One region of the Kitasatospora sp. NPDC088134 genome, then DNA from elsewhere that is predicted to be linked to it. Evidence: riboswitches for the same ligand, from Rfam matches in the RefSeq annotation. Region 1 holds a riboswitch; the other holds the start of a gene.

Region 1 (4,205 bases):
GCCTGTCGCTGTAGAAGATCACCAGGTCTCCGGGCCGGGCGTCGGCGAGGCTCACCCGCCGGCCGGCCGAGGCCTGTTCCTGCGAGGTCCGCGGCAGGGTCACTCCGGCCTGCCGCCACGCCCAGTACATCAGACCGGAGCAGTCGAAGGTACTGGGCCCGGTCGATCCGTAGACGTACGGCGAGCCGATCTTGGAGATGGCGGCCCGCAGCGCGGCGGCGGCCCGGTCGGAGGACGGCGGCTGGTCGCCGAGGTCGAGCCGGTCGGTGCCCCGGGTGGCGCGCTGCTCGGCCTCCCGGGCGTCGTCGGCGGCCAGCCGGACCCGCTCGGCGGGGGCCAGGCTGTTGAGCAGCCGCTGCGCCTTGCCGAGCCGCTCCCGGACCTCGTCCTTGGCGGCGGCCAGGTGCTGCCGGACGCCCTCCAGTTCGGCCAGCTTGGCGGTGGTCTCCTGCCGGCGCTGGTCCAACCGGCGCTGCCGGTCGGCGAGTTCGTGCAGGGCGTCGTCCTGCCGGGCGGTGGCCTGGTCGAGCGAGCGGGCCCCGGCCAGGTAGGCGGCGGGATCGTTGTCGAGCATCAGCCGCACCGCGGGGTCCAGGCCCTGGGACCGGTACTGGGCGGCGGCGACGGCGGCCAGGGCACCGCGCGTCCGGTTCAGCTCGTCCTGCCCGGCGGCGACCTGGTTCTGCAGCGAACCGGCCTCCGTCTGCAGGCGCTTGAGCTGCTCCTGCGCGGCGTTGTACGTCTCGGAGGCCCGTTCGGCCTCCTCGTAGAGCTGGTCGACCTGGGCCTTGACCTCGCTGCGGCTCGGCGGGTCGGCCGGGGCGGCACCGGCCGCGCCGACGGTGAGGCCGAGCGCGCCGGTCGCGGCGGCGGTCAGCGCCAGGGCGCGGGCGAGGCGCTGGACACCGGGCAGTGGGGGGCGACGATGCACGGACACGCGCGACGACTCCGTTCCTGCGGCCGGCCTCCGCCGCCGCCCGTGGATCGGGCGGCCGTCCTCGCGGGGGCCCGGGGGCAGAGGTTAGCGAGTCCGGCCGATCCAGTCCAAACCCCGACAGTCCCGAATATTCGACCGCGAATCGGACATCCGAACGGAAGCGGCCCGGCACCCCGTGCGGGGTACCGGGCCGAGCGCCTCGGACGGGCCGTCAGATCCGGACGATCCGGTTGATCGGCATCGAGGTGGCCGACTCGTAGCGGACCTGCGCGCCGGTGTGCGGCGCGTGCACGATCTGGTTGTTGCCGGCGTACATGCCGACGTGGTGCATGTCGCCGTAGTAGATGATCAGGTCGCCCGGGCGGGCGTCGGCGATGTTGCTGCCGATGTTGGTGCCCGCGCTCGCCTGGGCCTGCGAGGTGCGCGGGATCGACACGCCGGCCTGCGCGTAGGCCCACTGCATCAGGCCGGAGCAGTCGAAGGTGGTCGGGCCGGTCGCGCCGTACGAGTACCAGCTGCCGATCTTGGAGGTCGCCGCACCGAGCGCGTTGCCGGAGAAGCCGCTGGGCGCGGGGGCGTTCAGGTCGGGGCGGGCGGTGTCCCGGGAGGCCCGCTCGGCCTGCGCCCGGGAGTCGGAGGCAGCCTTCGCCTCGGCGGCGGCGAGCTCGTCGCGCTCCTTCTGGGTGAGCGTGTTGAGCAGGTCGCGGGCCTGGGCGAGCTTGGCCTGGATGTCGTCCTTGTCGGCCTTCAGCGCCTTGGTGGTGGTGTCCAGCTCGGCGAGCTTGGCCTCCGCCTCCTTGCGCCGGCCGTCGAGCTTGGCCTGCTCGGCCTTGAAGCTCTTCAGCAGGTCCGCCTGGGTGGAGCCGACGGCGTTCAGCGTCCCGGCCTGTCCGAGGAAGGCGTCGGGGCTGCTGGAGAGCATCAGCTGCATGGTCTGCGAGACGTTGCCGGTCCGGTACTGCTCGCCCGCGATCCCGGCCAGGCTCTGCTGAACGGTGGTGACCTGCTCCTGCTGGCGGGCCAGCTGGTCCTGCAACTGCCCGACCTGCTTCTGCAGTTCCTGCTGCTTCTCGACCGCGCCGTTGTAGCTCTCGGTCTTGACCTCGGCCTGCTCGTTGAGCTGGTCGACCTGCGCCTTGACCTGGTCCTTGGTCGGCGCCGGGTCGGCGTGCGCCCCGCCCTGGGCGGAGAGCGCGACGGCGGTGGCCGCGGCGGCGGTGAGAATCGAGACCCGGGTACGACTGGCGGGCTTGGGACGACGATGGGACGCCACGAAGGCGGACTCCTTCTTCCTCACACCGCCTACCGGGTGAGCTGACGGGTTCGGGCCGGAAGAAGCCCTACGGTGCCTCACCGACCGCCGAGGCGGCCGGACCTGGCACCGATTCACCCCGGGGGAACGTGGTTCCCCGGCTCCGTTCGACAGCACCCCGGCTGGGGTATCCCCGTCGGCAGACCCGGTGTTGACGGTCTGCCCGCTGCGTCACGGACTCGGCGGCGACCTCCGCCGCCGCCCCCCTTGGGCGATCGACTCTGCGGTGGTCGAGGTAAGACCCTAGTAACCGATCCGTGATCCGTTCAAATCCTTGTCGGAAGAAAATCTGATTCTGGATCAAATTCTTTTGAAAATATGACCGAACGTGATCACGGAGTTACCCAATGCGGGATTCACCCCGCGATTCGGCCCGGAAACGCGACGCCGGGCGTGTCGCAGATCACAGCAGGATCTCGACCGCCCGGGCGTGTCACATCGCGTCAATTGTCGCCCACTGGGGGCATATGTCCGATTCTTCGGACCGTCAGAACGGAACCCGCGCGGGGTCAGACCCGGCGGATGGTGGAGATCGGCATCGCGTCGACCTTCATCACCTTCACCACGTCGCCGGTGTGCGGCGCGTGCACCACCATGCCGTTGCCGATGTACATGCCGACGTGGTGCTGGTCGCCGTAGTAGATCACCAGGTCGCCGGGGAGCGCGTTGGACCAGTCCTTGCCGACGTTGGTGCCGTAGCTGCCCTGCGCCTGCGAGGTGCGCGGCAGGCCGACGCCGGCCTGCTTGTACGCCCACACCATCAGGCCGGAGCAGTCGAAGGTGCTCGGGCCGGTGGCGCCCCACACGTACGCCGCGCCCTGCTTGCTGAGCGCGGCCGACACCGCGGTCGCGGCGTAGCCGGAGGCCGGCGGCAGGGTGGACGGGTCGATCCGGGAGGCGCCGCGCGAGGCCGCGCCGTCGGTGCCGCGCAGGATGGCCGCGCGGTCGGCCGCAGAGAGCTGGTTGAGCAGCTTCTGCGCCTCCTGCAGCTTGGTCTGCACGTCCTTCTTGGCGTCGTTCAGCGCCTGGGTCTGGCCGTCCAGCTCGTGCAGGACCTGGGCGGCCTCCTCCTTCTGCTGGTCCAGGCGGCGCTGCTGGTCCTTGAGCGACTTCAGCGTCTCGGCCTGGGTGCTGGCGGCCTGGTCGAAGGAGGCGGCCTGGGTGAGGTACTTGTCCGGGTCGGAGGAGAGCATCAGCTGCATCGACGGATCGACGCCGCCCTGCCGGTACTGGTCGCCGGCCACCGCCGCCAGCCCGGAGGCCAGCTCGGTCAACTGCTGCTGGCTGCGGGCGACCTGGTCCTGCAGCTGGTCGGCCTGCTTGCGCAGCTGGTCGGCCCGGTCCTTGGCGCCGTTGTACTTCTCGGCGGCCTGCTCCTGCTCGTCCAGCAGCTTGTCGACCTGCGCCTTGACCTCGTCCTTGCTCGGCTGGGCGGGCGCGGCGTGCGCGCTCACCTGGGCCGACAGGGCGACCGCGGTCGCGGCGGCAGCGGTGAGCACGGACACCCGCGCACGGCTCGGCTGCTTGGGACGGCGGTGGGAGGCCAAGGGGGAGCTCCTTCTTCCTGCTGGACTCACCCGGGGGAGTGAAATCCGGAATATAGGTTTGACGCCAGACCCTAGTGAAGTCGCTGTCCCGCGTCCACTCCCGGGGCGGCCCCGGACCGCTTCCCGGCCCGCCTTCACCACACCGACACACTCCGGTCACCGGGCGGTGTCCTGACGGGGCGTCGGCCCAGCTCAGCCCCGGGACAGCCGGTTCAGCAGCAGCACCGAGGCGACCGGCCGGGCCCCCGCCTTGCGCACCCCGTCCGCGACCTCCTTGTCGGCGGAGACCACCACCACCGGCCGCCCCTGCGGCTCGGCCCGGACCAGCCGGCGGATCAGCTCGTCCGCGGTCTCCCCGGTCCGGCTGAACCGGACCCGCACCCCGCGCGGCGGCGCCATGATCACCGGC
Region 2 (4,205 bases), on a different contig from region 1:
GGAGGCGGCCAGCGCGAAGAACTCGCCGAGCGAGTCCCAGCGCAGGTAGTTCTCCTTGACCAGCTGCTGGACGTGCTTCGGGGCGGAGCCGCCGGCGCCGGTCTCGAACAGGCCGCCGCCCGCCATCAGCGGGACGACCGACAGCATCTTGGCGCTGGTGCCCAGCTCCAGGATCGGGAACAGGTCGGTCAGGTAGTCGCGCAGCACGTTGCCGGTGACCGAGATGGTGTTCTCGCCGCGGCGGATCCGCTCCAGCGAGAGCTTGGTGGCCTCGACCGGGGACAGGATCTGGATGTCCAGGCCCTCGGTGTCGTGCTCGGGCAGGTACTTGTTGACCTTCTCGATCAGCACGGCGTCGTGGGCGCGGTTCTCGTCCAGCCAGAACACGGCCGGGTCACCGGTGGCGCGGGCGCGGGTGACGGCCAGCTTGACCCAGTCCTGGATCGGCAGGTCCTTGGTCTGGCAGGCGCGGAAGATGTCGCCGGCGGCGACGGCCTGCTCCAGGACGGTCTCGCCGTTGGCGTCGACCAGGCGGACGGTGCCGGCGGCGGGGATCTCGAAGGTCTTGTCGTGGCTGCCGTACTCCTCGGCGGCCTGGGCCATCAGGCCGACGTTCGGGACCGAGCCGATGGTGGCCGGGTCGAGGGCGCCGTTGGTACGGCAGTCGTCGATGGTGGCCTGGTAGACGCCCGCGTAGGAGCTGTCCGGGATGACGGCGAGGGTGTCGGCCTCGTTGCCGTCCGGGCCCCACATGTGGCCGGAGGTGCGGATCATGGCCGGCATCGAGGCGTCGACGATGACGTCGCTGGGGACGTGCAGGTTGGTGATGCCCTTGTCGGAGTCGACCATGGCGAGGGCCGGGCCGTCGGCGAGCTCGGCGTCGAAGGACGCCTTGATCTCGGCGCCGTTGGGGAGCTTGTCCAGGCCGGCCAGGATGCCGCCGAGGCCGTTGTTCGGGTTCAGACCGGCGGCGGCCAGGTCGGCGCCGAACGCGGCGAAGGTCTTCGGGAAGAAGGCGCGGACCACGTGGCCGAACAGGATCGGGTCGGAGACCTTCATCATGGTGGCCTTGAGGTGCACCGAGAACAGCACGCCCTCGGCCTTGGCGCGGGCGACCTGCGCGGCCAGGAACTCGTTCAGGGCGGCGGCGCGCATCACCGAGGCGTCGACCACCTCGCCGGCCAGCACCGGGACCTTCTCGCGCAGCACGGTGACGGTGCCGTCCTCGGCGACCAGCTCGATGCGCAGCGCGCCGTCCTGGGCGATGACGGTGGACTTCTCGGTGGACGCGAAGTCGTTGGCGCCCATGGTGGCGACGTTGGTCTTCGAGTCGGCCGTCCAGGCGCCCATCCGGTGCGGGTGGGTCTTGGCGTAGTTCTTCACCGACAGCGGGGCGCGGCGGTCGGAGTTGCCCTCGCGCAGCACCGGGTTGACGGCGGAGCCCTTGACCTTGTCGTAGCGGGCGCGGACGTCGCGCTCCTCGTCGGTCTGCGGGTCGTCCGGGTACTCGGGCAGCGCGTAGCCCTGGGCCTGCAGCTCGGCGATGGCAGCCTTGAGCTGCGGGACGGAGGCCGAGATGTTCGGCAGCTTGATGATGTTGGCGCCGGGGGTCTTGGCCAGCTCGCCCAGCTCGGCGAGGGCGTCCGCGATGCGCTGGTCCTCCTGGAGGTACTCCGGGAAGACGGCGATGATCCGACCGGCCAGCGAGATGTCCCGGGTCTCCACGCGCACACCGGCGGTCGAGGCGTAGGCCTGGACGACCGGCAGGAACGAGTACGTGGCGAGGGCCGGGGCCTCGTCCGTGTGGGTGTAGATGATGGTCGAGTCAGTCACCGTAGCTCCAGCTTCCACGTCTGCAACGTCTTGACGTCAAGATATCTCGTTCCGGGGGCATCTCCGCAACCAACCCCCCGCGCGCCGTCCGCCGAACGGGCCGCGACCGGCTCCGGGCGCCCCGCGAAAGCGCTGCGGGTGCCCTGCGCATGCTCGGCGGGCGCGCGGCGAATGCGCGGCGGGCGCCCGGTGGACACGCCTCGGGCGCTCCGCGGGCGCCCCGGCGGAGCGACAATTGTCTTATACACGCCCAGAAGCTAGCCTGCTCCGACGCCCGCCGAGCTGCGGGCCCCGCGGCCGGGACGCCCAATCCCGTCCACCCGGCAGCGGCACACCGAGACACGAAGCGGACGGGAGCGGGGGAACCAGGTCAGTACGCCTCGGCCCCCGCACACCCGCGGACGGCCGCGGCTCGGGGTGAAGCCGTCCCACGGACGGCCGGGCCACTCGCGCGGCCCGAACCCGACAGCTCACCTCGCAGGCGTCGCCGAGGAACACCACCATGCGCCTTTCCGCCTCCCCTGCCAGGGTGGCCGCCGCGACCGCCGCGACCGGCCTCGCCGTCGCCGCGTTCGCCCTGGCCGGCCCCGACACCGCCGACGCCGCCGGGCAGCACCGCCCGGCCAAGCACCGCAGCTGGGCCACCGCCGCGCCGACCACCGGCACACCGACCACCGCCGTACCGACGCCGACCGGCCCGTCCGCCCCGTCCCCGAACCCGACGGCCGCCACGACCTCGGCGCCGGCCCAGTCGCCGGCTCCGTCCGCGGACCCGACGACGCCGCTGCCGAGCCGGTCGCCGTTCGCCACGCCGACGGCCTCCGCTCCGGCCACTCCCTCCGCCCCCTCCGCCCCGTCCGCGACCGCCACGCCCCGGCCGACCGCGTCCACGACGCCGACGGCGGGCGGCACCGTTCCGGGCGTGCCGACCTGGCAGGACGACTTCACCGCCGCCTCGGTGCCGCTCGGCGGCTGGACCGGCTGCAGCGCCAACGGGCCGCTGCAGACCAGCCACTGCACGGGGCTGCCGGCCGCGGTGGACGCCAAGTGGTGGGCGTACCCGTCCGGGTGGAAGGACACCTCGAAGAACGGCACGTACGACCCGGCCAGGACGCTGTCCATCGCCGACGGGCAGCTGAACATCCACCTCAACCGGGACGGCGCCGGGACCTGGGTCGCCGCCCCCACCCCGAAGCTGCCGCAGAACACCACCTACGGCACCTACGAGGTCACCTGGAAGGCGACCTGCGCGACCGGCTACAAGGTGGCGTGGCTGCTCTGGCCGGACTCCTACACCTGGCCGCGCGACGGTGAGATCGACTTCCCCGAGGGCGACCTGTGCGGCAACGTCGGCGCCTTCATGCACCGCCAGGGCGCGACGGCCGGCAGCGACCAGGACGCCTACAACGCCGGTACTCCGGTGGCCGGCGCCTGGCACGTCAGCCGGATCGAGTGGCAGGCCAACGACCTGAAGTTCTACCTGGACGGCAAGCTGATCGGCCACTCCACCTCGCGGGTCCCGAACACCCCGATGCACTGGGTCCTGCAGTCCGAGACCGCCCTCGGCGGCACCACCCCGGCGGTCGGCTCCTCCGCCGACATCACCATCGACTCGGTCCGCTTCTGGAAGGCCGGCTGACCCCGCATTCCCTCCGACCTCGCCGCCCGACCGACACCGGCGGCGGGGCCGGCCCGGGCCCATAGGCGACGCTCCTAGACGGCGAAGCCCGGGGTGCCGTCCTTGAGCCACTTCATCACCAGGTCGTACTTCGCACCGCAGAGGTTGACCTGCGCCGTCGAGAGGATCGCCAGCGCCTGCCGGGTGGTGTACCCCTGGCCGACGATCCACTGGGCGCTGTCGGCCAGCGCGGCACCGGGGGCCACCCGCCCGCACCAGCCGTCGCCGACCGCCAGCAGTTGCTGGTCGGAGCGGCCCTGGAACTCGTGCTGCTCCGGGTCGGAGGCACGCACCACGGCCAGGTAGGTCTCCTCGTCGCGCTTCGGCACCGTGGTCGACTTCGGCTCCGGCGACGGGAGCGCCGGGTCGGCGACCGAGGGCGCGACGGGCAGCACCTGCTTGGGCGAGTCGGCGGCCGTCCCGGGCGTGGCGGGGGCCGAGGTGCAGCCGACGGCGAGGGCGGCCAGCAGGACGGTGAGCGGGAGGACGAGCAGGCCGGTTCTGGCCACGGTGGGGTTCTCCTGGGACGGTCGTACAAGATCGGACGCCGGATTCTGTCAGCCCGGGAGGACAACGGGAAAGCGCATTCCGACCGGCCGCGGAGCGGAACAGCCCGGCACCGCGCTCAGGCGTCGCGCTCAGGCGTCGCGCTCCGCGCGGGCCGCTATGTTGCGGGCCATGCCGCCGAAGACGA

What was found. A riboswitch is a leader RNA that binds a small molecule or an ion and turns the genes downstream of it on or off. The one in region 1 is predicted to bind cyclic di-AMP.
Region 2: it holds a riboswitch for cyclic di-AMP, as region 1 does, so the genes downstream of both, ACIOHG_RS35345 (family 16 glycosylhydrolase) here and ACIOHG_RS06200 (NlpC/P60 family protein) in region 1, are expected to answer to the same signal.

The regions. Positions count from the first base shown of each region.
Region 1 covers NZ_JBIUTD010000003.1:81,849-86,053, reverse strand. Annotated here, with positions in the region: gene ACIOHG_RS06205 (NlpC/P60 family protein) at 1-937, opposite strand, end outside; gene ACIOHG_RS06200 (NlpC/P60 family protein) at 1,149-2,210, opposite strand; cyclic di-AMP (ydaO/yuaA leader) riboswitch at 2,221-2,383, opposite strand; gene ACIOHG_RS06195 (NlpC/P60 family protein) at 2,759-3,796, opposite strand; gene ACIOHG_RS06190 (NYN domain-containing protein) at 3,989-4,205, opposite strand, start outside.
Region 2 covers NZ_JBIUTD010000038.1:50,557-54,761, forward strand. Annotated here, with positions in the region: gene ACIOHG_RS35340 (NADP-dependent isocitrate dehydrogenase) at 1-1,833, opposite strand, end outside; cyclic di-AMP (ydaO/yuaA leader) riboswitch at 2,166-2,318, shown strand; gene ACIOHG_RS35345 (family 16 glycosylhydrolase) at 2,336-3,472, shown strand; gene ACIOHG_RS35350 (DUF732 domain-containing protein) at 3,547-4,020, opposite strand; gene ACIOHG_RS35355 (SDR family oxidoreductase) at 4,150-4,205, opposite strand, start outside.